4 regions of the Pseudomonas arsenicoxydans genome follow, and region 4 is predicted to be linked to each of the others. Evidence: riboswitches for the same ligand, from Rfam matches in the RefSeq annotation. Region 4 holds a riboswitch; each other region holds the start of a gene.
What was found. Region 4 has a riboswitch for fluoride ahead of crcB (fluoride efflux transporter CrcB). Riboswitches for the same ligand answer to the same signal wherever they lie in the genome.

Region 1: another riboswitch for fluoride. It lies ahead of BLQ41_RS16470 (hypothetical protein); the one in region 4 lies ahead of crcB (fluoride efflux transporter CrcB).
Region 2: another riboswitch for fluoride. It lies ahead of crcB (fluoride efflux transporter CrcB); the one in region 4 lies ahead of crcB (fluoride efflux transporter CrcB).
Region 3: another riboswitch for fluoride. It lies ahead of crcB (fluoride efflux transporter CrcB); the one in region 4 lies ahead of crcB (fluoride efflux transporter CrcB).

The regions. Positions count from the first base shown of each region.
Region 1 is NZ_LT629705.1:3,511,091-3,516,414, reverse strand. It holds gene chrA (chromate efflux transporter) at 1-897, shown strand, start outside; gene BLQ41_RS30925 (C2 domain-containing protein) at 1,684-2,079, shown strand; gene BLQ41_RS16475 (hypothetical protein) at 2,150-2,353, opposite strand; gene BLQ41_RS16470 (hypothetical protein) at 2,406-2,675, opposite strand; fluoride riboswitch at 3,123-3,184, opposite strand; gene BLQ41_RS16465 (SulP family inorganic anion transporter) at 4,104-5,324, shown strand, end outside.
Region 2 is NZ_LT629705.1:4,593,797-4,599,120, reverse strand. It holds gene BLQ41_RS21545 (alpha/beta fold hydrolase) at 1-804, shown strand, start outside; partial or broken gene BLQ41_RS30545 (DUF1206 domain-containing protein) at 837-968, opposite strand; fluoride riboswitch at 1,060-1,121, shown strand; gene crcB (fluoride efflux transporter CrcB) at 1,264-1,647, shown strand; gene BLQ41_RS21535 (DUF190 domain-containing protein) at 1,658-1,996, shown strand; partial or broken gene BLQ41_RS21530 (NAD-dependent dehydratase) at 2,017-2,510, opposite strand; gene BLQ41_RS21525 (methyl-accepting chemotaxis protein) at 3,310-4,932, shown strand; gene BLQ41_RS21520 (HD-GYP domain-containing protein) at 4,994-5,324, shown strand, end outside.
Region 3 is NZ_LT629705.1:3,503,848-3,509,171, reverse strand. It holds gene BLQ41_RS16455 (hypothetical protein) at 1-185, shown strand, start outside; gene BLQ41_RS31390 (cation diffusion facilitator family transporter) at 189-467, opposite strand; gene BLQ41_RS16445 (class II glutamine amidotransferase) at 626-1,441, opposite strand; partial or broken gene BLQ41_RS16440 (IS3 family transposase) at 1,728-1,940, shown strand; gene BLQ41_RS16435 (DUF190 domain-containing protein) at 2,038-2,361, opposite strand; gene crcB (fluoride efflux transporter CrcB) at 2,372-2,755, opposite strand; fluoride riboswitch at 2,898-2,959, opposite strand; gene BLQ41_RS16425 (ArsO family NAD(P)H-dependent flavin-containing monooxygenase) at 3,138-4,217, shown strand; gene BLQ41_RS16420 (permease) at 4,245-5,282, shown strand; gene BLQ41_RS16415 (thioredoxin family protein) at 5,302-5,324, shown strand, end outside.
Region 4 is NZ_LT629705.1:5,207,946-5,213,269, forward strand. It holds gene BLQ41_RS24255 (plasma-membrane proton-efflux P-type ATPase) at 1-1,975, opposite strand, end outside; gene BLQ41_RS24260 (DUF190 domain-containing protein) at 2,322-2,645, opposite strand; gene crcB (fluoride efflux transporter CrcB) at 2,656-3,039, opposite strand; fluoride riboswitch at 3,182-3,244, opposite strand; partial or broken gene BLQ41_RS24270 (ArsO family NAD(P)H-dependent flavin-containing monooxygenase) at 3,404-4,484, shown strand; gene BLQ41_RS24275 (permease) at 4,511-5,324, shown strand, end outside.

The DNA of each region.
Region 1 (5,324 bases), 1.7 Mb from region 4:
TTAGGTATTTCCAACTATGGCGATATCATCGCGCCTGGCGTACTGCACGGCCTGAAAGTCGTGGCCGTTGCGGTGGTCGCTCAAGCCGTATGGGGAATGGCACGGAATCTATGCCCAGATGCGTTGCGTATCACGATCATGGCGATTACGACGTGTGTGGTGCTGTTGGTTCCATCTGCATGGGGGCAGATCGGCTCAATTGTTGTAGCTGCTTTTGCCGGCTTGCTTTTATTCAAACCAGCTTGCGCCGCCGAACATGATCCACTGCCCATAAAGCTCGGTTACCGAGCAGGTTTGTTCTGGTTATCACTGTTCTTCACTTTGCTGGTCGGTTTACCGATAATGAGCCAGATGCTACTCAATCAGACGCTCTCCATGGTAGATGCATTTTATCGCGCCGGGTCTCTAGTATTTGGTGGCGGTCATGTGGTGTTGCCATTGTTGCAGGCAGAAGTAGTGCCTTCAGGCTGGGTCAGCAATGAAACCTTTCTTGCCGGGTATGGTGCAACGCAGGCTGTTCCTGGGCCGCTTTTGACGTTCTCTGCATTTCTAGGTGCTTCGATGAGCGCCGAACCCTCTGGCTGGGTCGGCGGGTTCATTTGTTTGCTAGCCATTTTTCTGCCGTCGTTTCTATTGATCGTTGGTACGTTACCGTTTTGGGAGCAACTGCGGCGCAGCGTACATATCCAAGCTGCATTGCTTGGGATCAATGCGGCGGTGGTTGGTTTGCTTCTGGCAGCGCTTTATCAGCCTGTATGGACGAGTGCGATCCTTAAGCCACAGGACTTCGGTTTGGCGTTGGTGTGCCTAGTCGCTCTGACGTTTTGGAAGCAACCGCCATGGTTGGTCGTGATCGGTGGCGGTGTAGCCGGATGGTTGCTGAGTGCCATGCTTTGACAGTCTTTCAAACTCCTTAGGGCTTTCTCGTCTACTTGGAGTGCCCTTCCATTGCATCCTTAGCATGGTCGGAGCGTTGGGCGTCAAATCACTTGTGCAAGGCCATCACGAAGCTGGCATCTGACGTTATATATGAACTCGCCCCCTCAACGTGAGCTAGATCAGTTTGCCCGCCGCCAATGGCAGCGCTCGCCCGGGAGAATGATCCGTGGCGAGGCGCTGAACACCGGGCAAAGGCTGCCTAATGTTTTGCGAGACGGACCGCGTTACCTCTATCAATCACAGGTATATGCCCACTCCCGAAAAATGAATTCAGCCACTCATGTGCCCTTTCAACGTCGAATATCAATCAATGGTTTTCCATTTCTTGAATAGCGGTTCTGGTGATTTTGTATTCGCTACACCCTAGACAAACAATTTGCCAGTAATTACCCGACGGATCGAGTTCGGTCGATCGAGTCCCGCAAATAAAGCACTCCATACCCACCTCCAGTAGCTAATCGCTCTACTGTAGCTGAACCGATCAAACTCTCCACCGCCCGCGCATGCCCCGGCATAGGACTCCCATGCCCACAGAAAACAAACCGGCCGAACTCAAGGTTGAGCGCTCGACGGTCACGAAGCTGGTGATCACCGGCGCACCGCGGCTCGACCCAATCAGCGTATTTCTTGAAGACTTCGGCCGCCGGGCTATCCCGACCGAATCCAACCCGAACTACGAGACCCGCCCAAGGCAAGGTCACGATCAACTGCTGGGACAAGAGCTGGAATGCTTGCTGGGGCGGCATGGGCCCGCGCACCGTCGCGGAGTTCGTCGCCGACTGCGGATGGGACTATGTCCTGAACTGCCTGGATGGCGGTATCAGTTCGACGGTATTCAGCGGCAATGCGCTGCATGCCTTTGCTAAGAGGTGCATCGTCCAGCGCCGCCGACAACAGACCAGCCGCCACGACTGGGAACTGGGCGATCTGAGCAAAGGTAAAGCGCGCGAGCTTTGGGACGAAATTGATGTTCTACGCAACATCGAGAGTTCAAACGAGTGCTGGCATCACAGCCATCTGCTGACGGAGCTGTTCGGTGATGAGTGCCATTACGCGCTCGATGGAAAGACGGTCGAGGAGAACCACGAATTCACTTACCTAAGGCGCATTGTCGAAACAGTGCAACAAGCGTTGAACTAGGAACAGCAGCAGGTGGCTGCACGACGGCTGTGAATGCCCATGACCTGATATCAGTGGAAATTCCAGGCAGTTAGTCATCCGCCGTGAAATCGCCGTACCCGCGTGGCAACTCCATCCATGTATCAAGAGCTGCCGGCTGCCGCGCGACCGCAGCATCCCATTCAGGGCCTATGGCTACGCTTTTGCTCATCATGTCGCGAATGACTGCTGTTGCCACTTCGTACTCATGATGTATTTCTAGCGCTTTGGCTAAAAATTCTTCTTTCTGATTCATGGAATAGCTCCAGAGATTATGAATCCCCTCCCCGCTGCACGAGAAGATGCTCTTAATCCGTTAGGGTCCACAACTTCCCCGCCGGTCGTCCGTCGAGCGACGGAATCGGGTCTGTTTCAGGTGAAGGTGAAGGTGAAGGTGAAGGTGCATAAAGAAAAGCTGCCCAAGCTTCGTACGCCAGCTTTTGGCGACTAGCAGCTTCCTCCCATGCATAGCCTGAGACTTGCCGCGCCGACACCAGCATCATGATGTGGTTGGTAGCTGCGTCGAGCTCGAGTAATAACTGGTGGGAGCGGAAGCGAAAATCGTCTGTACTGTTCATCTAACGGCACACCTGTCATAGGCTTGGTACCGAATAGAGCCAATACACCTATGTAGGCATTTTGCCATCAACGTTGGTTGCCGCGCTATTTCACACGACAATCGGTTCGCTCTAGGGATGGTCATCTGTTTCTGGCGGACTTCGGCCACCACCGATTTTGAAAGTGGCGAGTTGATCCACAACACTCAGTTCACCCACTCATTTCTGTTTTTATTAGCCACCGCGTATTGGCGTTAATGTGTTTTTGACCCAGGAGGCTGATTTTGACTGACCCACATGCAGCGTCTGAAACCACTCGCATTATCATCATTTGCTGAGTATTCGGGAGGGGCAGTGAATTCCGGCAGCCTGGATCAGAAACGCATCAGCGCCAACAGATAGGTCATAGCATCTGCCCCTAATCATAGTCATGGACAGATAGGCAAAGCCTACGCGGCCACAAGGGATATATGCGTAGGCATCACTAGCCGGAAGGCAGTCAACGGAGGAATGCCATCTCCTGCCATAACTCTAGCACTGCATTCTTTTCTTGCATGCAGGAAGTCGGATTGATCACTAGCCGTTTTTGTAGACAAAAGAGGAATATGACCGGTGAGCGAGCCCATGAAATACAGTTGCGTTCCTCGATAAATGTGATGTGGATTTATTGGGCCCTAAGTGCTCACAACTTGCTGCCTGCGCGCCGCATGAAATAGCCCGGCGTGCCGCGTCGGCATGTGCACCAACCTGCTTATTTTCGTAGGCAGAATTCGGCACCATTTCGGTGCTGTTTGGCCCGTCCCTCGAGCTCCGCACAGACATAGAAAGTAGCCGACCAAATTACCGCCGCTCAGTATCGGATGCTCAACCTCAAAGCCCCGTACATTTTGCGTAAAATTTCTACGGTCTATCGATTACCAAGGTTCGCCTGCTACGTAGCAGACCTTTGGTCGCCTACAGGCACTAAAAAAAAGGTCCGTTTTTCTTTGGTTAAAATTTAACCAGCGAATAAAACCCGGCACTTGGCCGGGTTTTACCTGCGCTCCTTAACAACGCAGTTCCCAACTGAGAGGGATGGAGAACTGACAAAAAGGCGCGCAGGCGGCTGATATTGCCAAAAGGCATTTCTCAAAGCAATCCACCCAACGCGAGATAGCAGGTCGCAATCGACGATAGTTTCGCTATATACTTCCGAATCCGCATACCCTTTGAGCTACAGGTACATCAGCATGACTGTACTCCAAACGAGCTACTGGCAGCCTACGCCGCCTTAGCGCTACGCCCCCTCGCAACACCTCGCACCCGCCTGTTTCGCTCGCGGTGCGTACTGCTGTATGCCCGGTTCTTACACCCAAAGCACACAGTCCAATAATCCTCACAATTTGAATTCGTATCGACGCGCTCGCCATTCGCCTGGTGTGCGTGCGGTGCATTGCCTTGGATATTTCTATGCTGCAAAAACTTAAACAAACGTGGCTTTCCAACGTCCGTGGAGACGTGCTCGCGGGTCTCGTCGTCGCTCTGGCGCTCATCCCGGAAGCCATTGCCTTCTCTATCATTGCCGGCGTCGACCCCAAGGTCGGTCTTTACGCTTCCTTCTGCATCTGTGCCGTCATTGCCTTCGTCGGCGGACGTCCGGGCATGATCTCAGCGGCAACCGGCGCCATGGCACTGCTCATGGTTACTCTGGTTAAAGAGCACGGGCTACAGTATTTGCTGGCAGCCACCCTAGTGTGTGGGGTGCTTCAGATACTTGCCGGTTACCTGAAGCTGGGCTCACTGATGCGCTTTGTCTCGCGCTCGGTGGTCACTGGCTTTGTGAACGCTTTGGCGATCCTGATTTTCATGGCGCAATTGCCTGAACTCACCAATGTCACCTGGCATGTTTACGCCATGACCGCCGTGGGCCTTGGAATCATCTACCTGTTCCCGTATGTACCGAAGATCGGCAAGCTGATTCCTTCGCCGCTGGTCTGTATCCTGACCCTGACCGCAATTGCCATTTACCTCGGTCTGGATATCCGCACCGTGGGAGACATGGGCCAACTGCCGGACACGTTGCCGATTTTCCTGTGGCCTGAAGTCCCGCTGAACTTTGAAACTCTGCGCATCATCTTCCCGTACTCAGCAGCGCTGGCAGTTGTAGGCCTACTCGAGTCCATGATGACCGCGACCATCGTCGATGATTTGACTGATACCACCAGCAACAAAAACCGCGAATGCAAGGGCCAAGGCATCTCCAACATCATCGCTGGCATGCTTGGCGGTATGGCAGGCTGTGCCATGATCGGCCAGTCAATCATCAACGTAAAATCAGGTGGCCGAACCCGCCTGTCGACACTTTGTGCCGGCGTCTTCTTGCTACTGCTCATCGTCTTTCTGGGTGAGTGGCTGTCTAAAATCCCTATGGCTGCGCTAGTCGCCGTGATGATCATGGTGTCCATCGGCACCTTCAGTTGGGACTCTCTGCGTAACCTCAAGCAGCACCCGCTATCGACCAACATTGTTATGGTCGCCACCGTTGTGGTGGTCGTGGCAACGCACAACCTGGCCTATGGTGTCCTGGTGGGCGTGCTGCTGGCTTCGCTGTTCTTTGCGAACAAAATCGGCCACTACCTCGACATCCAGTCCAGCCTGGATGCCAAAAATTCACACCGGACGTACACCGTG
Region 2 (5,324 bases), 610 kb from region 4:
ATTAAAGACTTGCAGTTGAACGTTTCGATCAGTGGTCAAGGTTCGCCCCTGCTCCTGCTCAATGGCTTGGGTGGCTTGATCCGTACCTTCGATTCGCTGCGCGAAGAACTTGGGGACTTCATGACCATTACGTTGGACATGCCAGGAGTCGGCAAATCGCAAATGCCCCGCTGGCCGATGCGTCTGCCGCGCCATGCCGACTTGATCGCCGAGATGCTGAAGCAGTTGGGAGTCGACCAAGTCGATGTGTTCGGCGTGAGTTGGGGCGGTGCATTGGCGCAAGAATTTGCCCTGCGTCACCCGAGCATGGTGCGCCGGCTGATCCTCGCGGCGACCTCCGCCGGCCCGGTGGTGCTAGTGAAGCCCGCCGACATCTTGGAGTTTTTTGGTAGAAGCAAAAGTGCCAAGTCCCGCAAGCAGGAGGGATCCCGCAATTCAATCCAGGCGCTGCTGCGTTTTGGAGTAGTGAAAGGCATGCTCTCCGTTAATCCGCGAACCTACTACTATCAGCTCGCTGCCTTGGTCGGCTGGACAAGCCTGCTGCGGCTGTTCCGTCTGCGCCAACGCACGCTGATCCTCACTGGCGACCGCGACACCTTGGTACAGATGTACAACGCGCATATCCTGCGCCGCACCATCCGCCGTGCCGAAGTGCACGTCCTGGAGGGTGAGGGGCATTTTTTCGTAGTCACCAGTGCCCAGCGAACTGCCGAACTGATACGAGAATTCCTCTGCCAGCAGCACGATGATGAAGAACCGGCGCCGATGATTGCCAGCGGCAGGCCAAGGCCACGCCTGCTCTAATCCGGGAAGTTGGCCGCCAATATTGCTGCACCCTAGGGTCTCGATACTCCTGGTACATCCATATTTATCTTGCGCCAGAAAGCTTCAGAGAAACTGTAAGCCGAGAAGGCAATCAGCCCCAAGGCCATCACCATCAAAATCAGCCACCCAGCTGGTAGATTCTGACGTAGTGCCAGTCAGTACAACTGAACGGCATTACCTTCGGTGGAATTCGTGTTCTTAGTATCTTGAATATCCAGCCGTCGCTGCTATAGGATGAAATCAGGAGATGGCATTCCTCCTTTAACCGCCTTTGTGCTGATGATGCCTACGTGAACCCTGGACAGGGTGCGTAGGTGTGTCTCCCTGTCCTCCAATTTAGGACAGGATCGTGACCTCTATTCTCATATCAGCTCCCTCACTCCGCGTGCGGTTATCAGCACCTCCTCGGCACTACTTGCCCAGAGGAGACTTGCATCCATGCTGAAATCACTTCTAGTTATCGGCGTCGGCGCATCCCTCGGTGCTTGGTTGCGCTGGATCTTGGGCATGAAGCTCAACGCGCTGTTCCCTACGATTCCCCCAGGCACTGTGGTCGCCAATATGGTCGGGGGCTACATTATTGGCCTCGCCATAGCATTTTTGGCCGCATCTCCCTCGCTAAGCCCTGAGTGGCGTCTGCTAATCATCACGGGGTTCTGTGGGGGGCTGACCACCTTTTCCACTTTTTCAGCTGAAACAGTTGCCCTGATTCAGGAAGGCAGACTGCTGTGGGCGCTCGGCTCGGTTTCATTGCATGTCGTAGGTTCGTTGGCGATGACGGCTGCCGGGCTTCTGTCCTATCAAATGATTGGCACACGCTGAGGAGATGAACATGAAAGGTTATCTAGTAATTTTCTTTACCCAGCAGAACCGTCGTTATCAGGGAAAGATGTTGGGCGAATGGATCGTCGACGTGGCTAAAGAGATGGGGTTGCGCGGTGCGACCCTCTGCACAGGAATTGAAGGATTTGGGCACACAGGGAAATTGCACTCATCGCACTTTTTTGAGCTGGCGGATCAGCCGACGGAAATTCGAATGGCTATTACCGAGGACGAATCCGAGAGGTTATTCAAGCGATTGGAAGCTGAAGAAATCTCTGTGTTCTACATAAAAACTCCTGTCGAGATGGGCACCGTCGGCAAAAAGGCCAATCCCCCGAATCCTTCCTGACTCCTTGGAGATAAGACGGCCTATGGGATCAAGTTCATATCGCGCAGTTTATCGAACACATCGAAAAATGCTTGATCGCTCGCTTGGTAGGCGGTGTAACCCATAACCCGGCTCTTTGACATATCCGTGACAACTTCGATTGGTCGACCGAGGTCAGCGTCGGTGTGCCACGGGAGATCAGGCGCCCGATATCGGATTCTTTCAAGCCGTGTTCCGCTACGATTTGCGACCAGGCAACTTGATCGTCAGCCATTTGCTTTTCAAGTGGCGAGAGGGTGGCGGGGTAATCGGCCGGAGGCAAGCCGAAATATTCGGCGATTCTGCTCCACATCCATTTCCAACGGAATATATCGCCATTGGTGACATTGAATGCTTGATTGGCCGCAGCCGGTGTGGTGGCTGCCCACATTTGTTGTTTCGCCAGCTGACGCGCGTCGGTCATATCGGTGAGGCTGTCCCGCTGCATCCTTGATCAGGGAAACACAAAAGGGCGACCGGTTTGTTTGCAAACGGCATTCCTAGAATTTTTTTTGAGGTGACAGATTAGCCTTCAGAGATTCGCATTGCTAACCAAAGATAAATTGAAAAAGCTGAAGATTGAGTAGATTTAAGTGTTTTACATAAAAAACCATTAGATATCGGCTCGTTTAGCAAAAATGCAAGCTAATCAAGCCCTTGTTTAGCCCCGGCATCTTCGCGCGAAGGTCGATTCAGCTCAGTTTGGATACTAATCGATTGCCAGAAATCTTAGCTCACGAGCAGTGCGCCAACTTCTCGCGCCAGCCTGGGTGGAAAGCACAGCGCGATTAACCTGAACCTCAGCGTGTTAGCCTCTATTTTGCTGGCTTTAGTTGACCTCAATGCGTTTGTATTGACGTCCGTGACAAATTTTTTGGCCAAGCAGTTAAATGACCTGACTACCGAATTTGCACGAGAATGTCCGGGACAAATGTGAGACAAAATAAATCCATCGAATTAATTAGTATTTGTTTTCGAGAAAATAAAGTTAATTTCAATAACCTAATCAGCTATTTAGCGCAGTTTGAGCATAAATTAGTGAGCAGGCTGTGAGTGTTTGATCGGATCCAATGACTTATGCATGCTACGCTGCGTTTGTGCGTTGCTAAACTGAAATTTTCCGATGTACTGATTACCATTGAAACCAGGAGGTTAACAAATCATGGCGTCTTAGTATCAGAGACGCGTGTGTGTGGAGTTTAATTTTATGTTTTTTTAGATTTTTCAGCCTCTTGCGTGGCTACAACGCCATTACTCTCTCTGCTAGCAAAATAATTTAATTCTATAGGCTTTTTATGAAAACAAGAAATATTACCATTGCTACTAGGGCAACGTTAAGTTTTGGCATTATTTGTCTGCTTCTCATCATCTTGAGTATTACCGTTTCATATAAGCTAAATGATCTCCATACATCGGCTTCTGAACTTCAACACGATTGGCTGCCTAGTGTAAAACAGGCCGGCAAGATAGAAATTGCAGCGATGCGTTGCCGCCTGGATGCTAGGCGCTTCGTTATGGACAATGATAGGCAGAGTGAAGCTTCAATAAGTGAAATGAACGCGATGAGAAAAGACTTGGCCGAGGCTACTAAATCTTACGCGCCATATGTATCAAGTCCAAAAGAAAAAGAAATTTATGATCGAGTTGTAGCCAATGTTGCCGCGTTTCAAGCCAAAAATGATGAGCTTTTGCCTTTGAGCAAAACAAGCTCTGAAGAGGCGCTAGCATTGTTTATTAGAGATAATTCTAAGCCGCCAGCGGTGGTACTTCAGTCCTCTATAGAAGAGTTGATTGCTCTCAATGAGCTAGGTGCAGATCATTCAGGACTGGTCGCCGATGAAGGTTTCAAAAGTGGCATGACGATCACCATAGTGCTGAGTGTTATGGCTTTGTTTGTTACACTATTGGTGGCGTTAGTGTTTACCAGAAGTATCACTGTTCCCGTTCTATCTCTCTTGGGTGTGACGCGTAAAATTGCAGACGGGGACTTGCGCACTCAAGTGGTAGTTACTGGGGCGGACGAAATTACCGCTCTGCAACATGCAACATCAGCCATGCTGTCCAACCTAAAAAGCACAATTCAACATATATCTGACTCTTCTGGTCAGCTTGCTTCAGCTGCCGAAGAGATGAGTTCCATAACCAAAGAATCCAATGAAGGTATTCAGCGCCAGACCATGGAAACTGAGCAAGCCGCCACTGCAGTTAACGAGATGACAGCCGCTGTTGAGGAAGTCGCCCGTAATGCTGTCTCTGCCTCGCAATCCACTCAAGCATCTGAGTACTCTGCCCAGACAGGTAAAGAGCGAGTCGGGCAAGCCATAACATCGCTTGAAAAGCTTAGTTCTACTGTTGGACGAACTGGTGTGGAGGTCAAAGGCCTGGCTAATCAAGCACAAAATATTGCTAGTGTTCTCGATGTGATTCATTCAATCGCCGATCAAACCAATCTTTTGGCTCTAAACGCGGCAATTGAAGCGGCGCGCGCAGGAGAACAAGGTCGGGGGTTCGCAGTGGTAGCCGATGAAGTCAGAGCTTTGGCACATCGCACCCAGGCTTCTACTCATCAAATCGCGCAGATGATAGAAGATATACAAAAGGGATCATCGATGGCTGTGCAATCGATGAAGCAAAGTAGCGAGGAGGCTGAGTCCACACTGTTGATTGCTCATGAGGCAGGTATCGCTTTACAGCAAATTACAGTCGCAATTTCTGATATTAATGAACGTAACCTGATGATAGCCACTGCATCCGAAGAGCAGGCGCAAGTTGCCAGATCCGTAGATGAAAATCTTGTGAGTATTCGGGATTTATCTATACAAAGTTCAGCAGCTGCACATCAAACATCCGAAGCAAGCCACGAATTGTCGAAGCTTGCTATTGATTTAAATAAACTGGTTGCTCGGTTCTCGATTTAGAACGGATGAGCTAGAAGGCGTTAACTAACTTCTTATAGCGCAATAAGAAATGGAGGCTTTCTTGCTGAAATATATCGCGGTGTCTGAACTACGTTTAGGTATGTATATACACGAGTTTTGTGGCTCCGGTATAGAGCATCCTCTTTGGAAAAATGGATTCTTTCTACAGGATCTGCATGATCTGCAACGAATCTATGATTCGAAAGTTCTTGATCTCTGGATAAATATAAGCAGAGGTGTCGATATAGAATCTCGTTCGGTTGATGAGCCGCCTCCTTTTGCAGCTCCTCAGTCGGCTCTAGATCAAAAGGCAAAAGTTGTTACTTATTTTGATCAGGAGGTCTCTCTCGCGTTAAAGCTATGCGCTAGATCTAAGGCCGCTGTTGAAAAGA
Region 3 (5,324 bases), 1.7 Mb from region 4:
TCATCGGCCAACTTAGTGCTAGCGCCGTAGTCAGCATAGCGCGCGAAAGTCTGATGATCGTTGGCTGGGTGGCAATGTGGCGTCCGCTGCAGATTTTTCTATATGACTGGTGGCCGCTTTTAAGATCGATTCGCGTCTACAAAGCTATAAGCCATGCACATGTTCGAGTAGTGCAGGGCAAATAATGCCTACCGCAAGCCGCAATAGGTGTGGGCCCTATGGGGCGTTCTCAATTGAGCAAAGTAGGCGGTATAGGCACTGGCGCCTGCAAGCGCTGGAGAGACTCCCAGCCGAGCGAGCCCATGGCCACCAGCAAAATTACGGCATTGATAAAGCTGGCGAGGATCGAGCCGCGCCGACAGCCGTCGGTAGTAGCCGGGTAGCTGCCAGTGCAGCCAGGCCAGAATCAGCCAACCGACATCACTGAGGTTATGCCTGGCATCTGCTAGCAAGGTCAGGGAATTCACTTGCCAACCATAGACCCCCTCGACCAATACAAACCCCAGGTTCAGGCAAATGCTAATGGCAAAGGCGGGGCGAATAGCTTGGGGCTGTGTACATGCTGCGCGTGATCGTGGGAAATCTGCGGCTGTACCTCGGCGTTTGATCTGCGCTTGCTGACGTTTTACAAATCGTTCTTGCCCTTGCCGAGCAATAACGTCTCGACGACTGCACCGTCGTGCAGCGCGATCACTTCGCCTTCCGCCATTGGCCGCCAGTCGTCTTCGCTGAGCGGCACGCTTGCGATGAAGCTCACCCGCTGTTCGCCGCTTGCCTCATCCTGCAACAAGGTATGGGGGACAGGGCAATGCCAGTGGTACAGGGCTGGCGCCTCTACCTTGCCGCTCAGCGCGTTGAAACGTCGATCAGCGTGAGCGAATAGCGCATCACCATCGCTATAAAGAAAATTGGCCGGGCCAAGCCGACGCAAATCAGCAGCAAAACGGCCAATCAAGGCCAGACGCTCATGCAGGGAGGGCAGTTCCGGGTACTGCATCTCCATCAGTTGCAGGCGTGCCAGCAACGCACAAAAAGCCTGTTCGGAATCGCTTTCCCCTATGGCCTGATAACAGCCACCGTCGAACTCGGCGGATAGAGCGAGGCCACGCAGATTTCCATTATGGGCAAATATACGCATACGCCCCCTGAGTTCACGGGCAAATGGCCCCGTATTGGCCAAGTTGACCGCCCCCTGAGTAGCATGCCTCAGATGCGCAACGATTAACTTGGTGCTGGGCCCTTGGTTCTGTAAGAGTTTTACCAACTCGCTGTCACTGGCGGCAGTAGGCTCCCTGAACAGGGCAACATCGCGTCCCCGGTAAAACCCCACACCCCAGCCATCACGATTGTGACCTTCGCCACCGGCATGCGCTGCCAGAGCGGCGAGCGAGTGCGTCAGTTGCGTAGGCAACCGGCTGCTCATGGCCAGCAATTCACACATCGGTTGCAACTCGCGTCACTTCCGTGCGGGCCTCACCTTCAATGAGTCGTTTCATGACAGTCCCCGATACCAGTTCGACGACTAGAAGGGTAGACAACTGCAAGCGATTTCACACAGCCTGGGTCGGTTTTGGCCGGTCGTGCCCATTAGGCGGTCTGTTCAAATCCGATGCAAAACACTGGTCAGTGTCGAATGCAAATGGGTGGTCAAATTCATGCGATTACGCACCCAGAGGCGCTGCCACCTCGCACGTACCATTTTTTCGCAGCCTAACGCCTACCGCCGTTGCGGTTTCCGGCCAGTAGCCGAGAGTTTTTTCCAGCTTCTAAAGCGAGAGCGGATCAAGCGAAAAATCTGCACCACGCGGCAGGATGCTCCTAGCGATGTGTTCGACTACGTCGAGATGTTCTACAACGCAAAACGCCGCCATGGTTTCAACAATCAGCTGTCACCGGTAGAGTTTGAAAAGCGTTACGTAATGAGCTTGCAAGGTGTTTAGAGAATCCGGGGCGATTCAGTCATCGTGGATTGCGTTACCAGCTGGGACGTCTGCATAGCTCATGTTCGTATCTCCGAAGGTCTAGGGTGGGGCCGGGCTAGTTGGCCTTTTTGCCAACGGTGCCCATCTCGATTGGGGTCTTTATGTAAAACACGGAGATTTCCTCAACCTCCAATCGCTTGAACAACCTTTCGCATTCATCCTCGGTGATAGCCATGCGAATTTCGGTGGGCTGATCGGCCAGTTCAAAAAAATGTGAGGAATGCAGCCGACCAGTGTGCCCAAAACCCTCGATACCTGTAGAAAGGGTCGCACCACGCAGTCCCATTTCTTTGGCTAAATCTACGATCCAGTCGCCAAGCATCTTTCCCTGATAACGACGGTTCTGTTGAGTAAAGAAAATCACGAGAAAACCTTTCATTTTCATCTCCTCAGCGCGTGCCAATCATTTGATAAGTCAAAAGCCCGGCAGCGGTCATTGCTAACGAGCCTACGACGTGCAATGAAATCGAGCCGAACGCCCAGAGCAGTTTGCCTTCCTGAATCAGGACGACTGTCTCGGCTGAAAACGTGGAAAAGGTAGTAAGTCCGCCGCAGAAACCCGTGATGATCAGGAGACGCCACTCTGGACTAAGGGTGGGAGATGCGGCCAAGAAGGCGATGGCCAGACCGATGATGTAACCCCCAACCATGTTCGCGACCACCGTGCCTGGAGGAATCGTGGGGAACAGGGCGTTTAACTTCATGCCCAAAAGCCAACGCAACCAAGCACCCAGTGATGCGCCTATAGCGATGACCAGAAGTGATTTCAGCATGGTTGCATGTCTCCTCTGGGCTGATGTCGCCGAGGAGGTGCGGATAACCGCGCACTAAGAGAGGGAGCTGATATGAGGTTTTGAGTCACGATCCTGTCCTAAATTGGAGGACAGGGAGACACACCTACGCACCCTGTCCAGGGTTCACGTAGGCATCATCAGCACAAAGGCGGTTAAAGGAGGAATGCCATCTCCTGCTTTTATCCTATAGCAGCGGCGGTCAAACATTCAAGCTGCTATACGGTCGGGAATCCAAAACTGAATGCCGTCAATCGAAGCATTCAATAAATGTCGATCAGCATTCCCAACATATGAGCTAGATCAGTTGGATTTAAACCTGAGTCGCTATACTGACCGCCCAGCACCGACCTAAGGCTTCCCCATGACTCATTCGATCAGTGGCCAGCTAGATGTAGTCATTATCGGCGGGGGCCAGTCAGCCTTGGCGGTAGCGTATTTCCTACGCCGAACTCAATTGTCATTCGTTATCCTCGATGCGGAGGAAGAACCCGGTGGTGCCTGGCGACACGGCTGGAATTCGCTACATCTATTCTCCCCAGCCACTTGGAGTTCGATCCCTGGCTGGATGATGCCCCCCACGCAAGAGGGTTACCCTTCGCGCAACCATGTGATCGGTTACCTCAACCAGTACGAGCAGCGCTACCAATTTCCTGTCGAGCGCCCGGTTCGGGTCACTTCTGTGGAGCATATGGCGTCTGGTTTACGGGTTCGTTCTGACGACAGGCATTGGGATGCCAGGGTTGTGGTCAGCGCTACAGGCACCTGGAGCAATCCCTACATCCCTCACTACTCAGGTGCCGATTTATTCGCCGGTCGGCAGTTGCACTCCGCGCACTATGTCGACGCCCAACCGTTCGAGGGCAAGAAGGTGTTGGTGGTGGGTGGCGGTAATTCAGGGGCACAGATTTTGGCCGAGGTTTCCAAGGTCGCCGAGACCACCTGGGTGACCCCCGTCGAACCATTGTTTTTACCGGACGAAGTGGATGGGCGGGTACTGTTCGAGCGCGCAACCGAGCGCTGGAAAGCCCAACTGGAGGGGCGCGTCATTGAGCAGCCCGTTGGTGGACTGGGTGACATTGTCATGGTGCCGCCAGTTGTCGAAGCCCGTGAGCGCGACGTCCTCAAGTCTGTACGCCCTTTTGAACGTTTCACTCGCAACGGCGTGATTTGGGTCGACGGTTCCGAATCTGCGGTGGACGTGGTGATTTGGTGCACTGGATTCAGACCAGCCCTACAGCATCTGGATACGCTAGGGGTGATCAACACCGAGGGCCGCGTTGATGTCGAAGGTACCCACTCGACCGAAGAGCCAAGGCTGTGGCTGGTCGGTTACGGCGAGTGGACAGGTTCGGCTTCCGCCACGCTGATCGGTGTAACACGCACAGCACGCAGCACAGTCAATGAGATCGCAACCTTTCTTGGCGATCCGTCCGAGGCCTAGTGCGTCTACACCATAGGAGTAGTGGACATGAGCGAAATGATTGTGCGCTGGCCTGAGCGGAATCCCCGCCTCTTCTTAGCAGTAGCCGCACTGATTTGGTTTGGTTTGTATGAGGCCCTGATTCCCATTTCGGAGGCTTTGGTCGCAGCGATTCCGGTTGATCGTAATAGCCACCTTGGAGGCGCCTTACAGTTTTTTTTCTACGACACGCCCAAAGTGCTGATGCTGCTGACCGGCATCGTGTTCTTGATGGGTATGCTCAACTCCCACTTCACCCCTGAGCGCACCCGCGCACTGTTGGCGGGGCGAAGCGAGGGTATGGCCAATGTAATGGCGGCCTCTCTGGGTGTGTTTACCCCCTTTTGTTCCTGTTCAGCCGTTCCTCTATTTATAGGTTTTGTTCAAGCCGGGGTGCCACTAGGGGTGACTTTCTCTTTCCTCATTTCTGCGCCCATGGTGAATGAGGTAGCGCTGACACTGCTGCTTGGCCTGTTCGGCTGGAAAGTTGCGCTGCTATACCTCAGCCTGGGTTTGTTTATTGCGATTGTTGCTGGTTGGGTCATCGGGCGCCTGAAAATGGAGGCCCATCTGGAAGACTGGGTTCGTAATATGCCCAAGATCCAGGCAACCGCCGGGGACACGAGTATGCCGCTGCATGAGCGAATAAATGCCGGGTTTACCAGCGTGCGTGAAATCGTCGGGAAAGTATGGCCTTACATCCTTGCCGGCATAGCCATTGGCGCAGGCATTCACGGGTATGTGCCTGAGGATTTCATGGCCAGTTTCATGGGCAAAGAAGCATGGTGGTCGGTACCTCTCGCGGTTCTTATAGGCATCCCCATGTATACCAATGCGGCTGGCATCATTCCTATTGTGCAGGCACTGCTCGCAAAGGGCGCGGCATTGGGCACTGTGCTGGCCTTCATGATGAGTGTCATCGCTCTATCCCTTCCTGAGATGGTGATCTTGCGCAAGGTGCTGAAAGTTCGCCTGATAGCCACCTTTATTGGGGTCGTAGCCGTCGGCATTCTGATCGTTGGTTACGTCTTCAACTTCACTTTGTAATCCACCTACCGAGGTTTTTATGAAAGACATCAAGGTTCTGGG
Region 4 (5,324 bases):
CGAAGGCGGAGACCACGAACTTACCTGTTACAACGAACGCGATGGCCACAAACGCGGCTTTCAGGATCGTACGGCTGATCTTGTTGATGATCCATGTAAGGATTCTTTGATAAATCGTCCGTCCCTGCTCGACCAACGTGACGATGTTGATCAGCCCCGCCTCGGTCAAAACAACGCTCGCGGCGCTCTTGGCGACATCGGTAGCGGTACTGACCGCTATTCCAACTTCGGCTTGACGGAGAGCTGGAGCGTCGTTGACGCCGTCGCCCGTCATTCCGGTTACGTGCCCTGCGGCTTGAAGATGCTTTACCACGATATATTTATCTTCCGGGTACACTTCGGCAAATCCGTCAGCACCGCCGAAAAGGTCGTCTCCGGCACCCGTTTGTGAGCTCGCGGCCTTTAAATCCGCGACGCGCCGGATCTGGGTGAGTCCGACGCCTTCGCCGATCTGGAGTGCCACCGGGAGCGCGTCCCCTGTCAGCATCTTGACCTGGACTCCCAACTCATTAAGAGTTGAGATAAGTTGCCTGGCGTCCGGTCGCGGAGGATCGTACAACTCCACGAGTCCAATCAGTACAGGGACGCCATCCTCGGCGCCGCGAGCTACCGCTAGCGTGCGAAAGCCTTTTGCCGCTGACTCGCTGACGCGCGCATCCAACGTCTCGATTTCGAGAGGCAGGAGTCCACAAGCTTCGGCGATGGTGCGCACGGCGCCCTTCATTACGCGCACCCGCTGACCATTCTGCTCAATAACAGCTTCCGTCCGCCGAGTTTTCGCATCGAATGGAGCGAAGGATACGGTTGTTCCAACGGCAATGCCGTCGAAGGCATGATGTGTTTTAGCTGCGGCGAGAAAGGCAAGATCTATAGGATCCTGGTTGGATTCCTGTGACGCTAGCGCGCCCGCGATCAGAACGTCGGCTTCCGTCGAGCGTTTTAGTGGGGTCACTCCCGTGACCGCCAATTGATTCATTGTGATTGTGCCTGTCTTGTCCACGCAAAGGACGTCCATCGTCGCGGCGTCTTCCGCAGCACTCAACCGAGTGACAAGCACCCCACGCTGGGCCAGTTCCTTCGACCCGAAAGCCATGCTGACGGTGAACATAACGGGAAGAGCTACAGGTACCGCGCTCATGAGTAGGACAAGCAGGAGAGGGATCATTTCGAGCAGCGGCACGCCGCGAATCAGCGATAGCGTGAGCACCACGCCAAGTAGCACACCAACAATGACAAACAGCCAGCGCACGATCTTAGTCACGACCGCTTCGATATGAAGTTTCGGATGCGCCTGCTGCACGAGTTCTGTGGTTCGGCCGAAATAGGTTTGTGCCCCCGTAAGGATCACCACGCCGTTGCCTTCCCCACGACGGACGATAGACCCGGAGGAGAGGACTTCGCCGGGTGCTTTATCAGTTTCTTTCGACTCGCCCGTTAGCGCCGATTGATCCAGGCTCATCGCGCCGGTGAGGAGTTTCACATCTGCTGGAATGATGTCACCTGAGCGTACGCGGATAATGTCACCTGGTACCAGTTCTCGGGCGGTAATCACCTGCCACTTCGAGTCGCGCAGCACTCGGGTATTAACCTGTAAGCGTTTTTGTAGAGCTTTGACGACGCCAGCGGCGCGCTGTTCCTGAGTGAAACTCAGTACAGCGTTGACAACCAGTAATAAGCCCACAACTGCAAGATCAGTATAGTTTCCCAGTACAGCGGATAAAATCATGATCAGTTCGAGCATCCAAGCCGAGATCCCCCAGAATTTTCGCAGGAATCTCAAAGCCGGATGCCCTTTCGTCTCCGCTACTTCGTTGTAGCCGTGCTCCATGCGCTGCGTTTCGACCTGCGCATGCGTGAGACCTACATCAGGGTTAACATGCAGCGCTGCAAGCGTTTGAAGAACCGTTGCAGCGGCGATGTCAGTTGCGTTTACTGGAGGAGGCCGAGCGTCGGAGTCATTTTTGAGGGGGCTCATCCTGAATATCCTTCTCTATCGTTTACGCAAGTCACACTGGTTTTGGTGGGTGGATCGTAAGGCCTCATTCGTCTGCGACATTCGCCCAAAATACGCCCGTTACCAAGGTTTTTAGATTTTCTTAAAACGCTCCATAGCAAAACCAGAATCCGGTGTTGCACAGCCCCGTCCCTCTGCATTGTCTTTCCAAACCTGAGCGGGTTGCTCACCTGACCGCCTCGCACTAGATTGGAGAACGGCTTGGAGGGATTTCAAAAACGGTAAAAAACTCATAGGTGATCGAGTTACCAATCGAGATTCCACATAGCTCAAATTCGCATCTCCCAGATTATAGGAAGGGTTCAGGCTAACTGGCCTTCTTGCCGACAGTGCCCAACTCGATAGGAGCTTTTATATAAAACACAGAGATGTCCTCAACCTCCAACCTCTTGAACAACCTTTCAGATTCATCCTCGGTAATAGCCATACGAATCTCTGTAGGCTGATCTGCCAACTCAAAAAAGTGGGAGGAATGCAGCCGCCCTGTGTGTCCAAAGCCCTCAATGGCCGTAGACAAGGTCGCACCGCGCAGCCCCATTTCTTTAGCCAAATCAACGATCCACTCGCCAAGCATCTTTCCCTGATAACGACGGTTCTGTTGAGTAAAGAAAATCACCAGAAAGCCTTTCATTACCATCTCCTTAACGCGTGCCAATCATTTGATAGGACAAAAGCCCGGCAGCGGTCATCGCTAACGAGCCTACAACGTGCAATGAAATTGAGCCGAACGCCCACAGAAGTCTACCCTCCTGAATCAGGGCAACTGTTTCGGCTGAAAACGTGGAGAAGGTGGTGAGCCCCCCACAGAAACCCGTGATGATCAGCAGGCGCCATTCAGGGCTTAAGGTGGGGGACGCGGCCAAGAAAGCGATAGCTAACCCAATGATGTAGCCTCCGACCAAGTTCGCGACCACAGTGCCTGGCGGAATCGTAGGGAACAGTCCGTTCAGTGTCATGCCCAAGAGCCAGCGCAACCAGGCACCAAGGGATGCGCCGATAGCTATGACGAGAAGTGACTTCAGCATGGTCGCATGTCTCCCCAGGACTGATAGAACCGAGGAGGTGCTGATAAGCGCAAATTACGAGTGGTAGCTGATATGAGATTTTGAGTCACGATCCTGTCCTGAATTGGAGAACAGGGAGACGCACCTACGCACCCTGTCCAGGGTTCACGTAGGCATCATCAGCACAAAGGCGGTTATAAGGAGGAATGCCATCTCCTGCTTTCATCCTAAAGCAGCGGCGGCCGGAGATTCAAGCCATAACAAGCTTGAATTGAAGCATTCAGTCAATGTCGATCAGCATTCTCAACATATGAGCTAGATCAGTTGGATTCAAACTTGGGTCGCTATACTGGCTACCGCCCAACATCGACTCAAGGGTTTCCCCATGACTCCTTCGCCCAGCGACCAACGAGATGTAGTGATTATCGGTGGGGGTCAGTCAGCCTTGGCGGTAGCGTATTTCCTGCGCCGAACTCAACTTTCGTTCGTTATCCTCGACGCAGAGGAGGAGCCCGGTGGTGCCTGGCGGCGTGGCTGGAACTCGCTGCGTTTATTCTCCCCGTCCACCTGGAGTTCGATCCCTGGCTGGATGATGCCTCCTGCGCAGGAGGGGTATCCAACGCGAAATCATGTAATCGACTACCTCAACCAATATGAGGAGCGCTATCAGTTTCCTGTTGAGCGTCCGGTTCGGGTCACCGCTGTGGAGCGTACTGAAATTGGCTTACGAGTACGTTCTGACGACAGGTATTGGGATGCCAGGGTTGTCATCAGCGCCACCGGCACCTGGAGCAGTCCGTATATACCTCATTACCCTGATGCCGAGTTATTCGCCGGTCGGCAATTGCACTCCGCGAACTATGTTGATGCACAAGCCTTTGTTGGCAAGAAGGTTTTGGTGGTGGGTGGTGGCAATTCAGGAGCGCAGATTTTGGCAGAAGTATCCAAGGTCGCCGAGACCACTTGGGTAACCCCTACTGAGCCGGTCTTTCTGCCTGACGAAGTGGATGGACGGGTACTGTTCGAGCGCGCCACTCAGCGCTTGAAAGCCCAGCAAGAGGGGCGTGTCGTTGACCAGCCAGTCGGCGGGCTGGGAGACATTGTCATGGTGCCGCCAGTTCTGGAAGCCCGTGAGCGTGACGTCCTCAAATCTGTGCGCCCCTTTGAACGCTTCACTCGCGATGGTGTGATGTGGGCCGATGGATCTGAATCTGTAGTGGATGTGGTGATCTGGTGTACCGGATTCAGGCCCGCACTTCAGCATCTGGATACGCTGGGGGGTGATCGACACTGAAGGTCGTGTTGAGGTCGAAGGCACTCACTCGATCCAAGAGCCAAGACTATGGCTGGTGGGCTATGGCGAGTGGACAGGTTCGGCTTCCGCCACGCTGATCGGTGTAACACGCACAGCACGCAGCACAGCCAATGAGATCGCGACCTATCTTGGCGATCCGTCCGCGACCTAATGCGCCTCCCCCCAGGAGTAGAGGACATGAATGAAATGATCGTGCGCTGGCCGGAACGCAATCCCCGCATGTTTTTAGCGGTAGCAGCGCTTGTCTGGTTCGGATTGTATGAGGCCCTGATACCTGTTTCAGAGGCTTTGGTCGCAGCGCTTCCTGTTGATCGTAATAGCCACCTGGGAGGCGCCTTACAGTTTTTTTTCTACGACACGCCCAAAGTGCTGATGCTGTTGACCGGCATCGTGTTCTTGATGGGCATGATCAACTCCCACTTCACGCCTGAACGTACCCGTGCAATGTTGGCGGGTCGAAGCGAGGGCACGGCCAATGTCATGGCGGCCTCTCTCGGTGTGTTTACCCCATTTTGCTCGTGCTCAGCCGTTCCTCTGTTTATAGGTTTTGTTCAAGCTGGAGTGCCCCTGGGGGTGACGTTCTCTTTCCTCATTTCTGCGCCCATGGTGAATGAGGTAGCGCTGACACTGCTGCTTGGCCTGTTCGGCTGGAAAGTTGCATTGCTGTACCTCAGCCTGGGGTTGTTTATTGCGATTGTTGCTGGCTGGGTCATTGGGCGTCTGAAAATGGAAGCCTATCTGGAAGACTGGGTTCGCGATATGCCCAAGATCCAGGCAACCGCTGCAGACACGAGTATGCCGCTTTATGAGCGGATAAATGCCGGGTTCAGCAGCGTGCGTGAAATCGTCGGAAAAGTATGGCCTTACATCCTTGCTGGCATTGCCATTGGCGCAGGCATTCACGGGTATGTACCTGAGGATTTCATGGCCAGCTTCATGGGCAAGGAAGCCTGGTGGTCAGTTCCACTCGCGGTTCTTATCGGCATCCCCA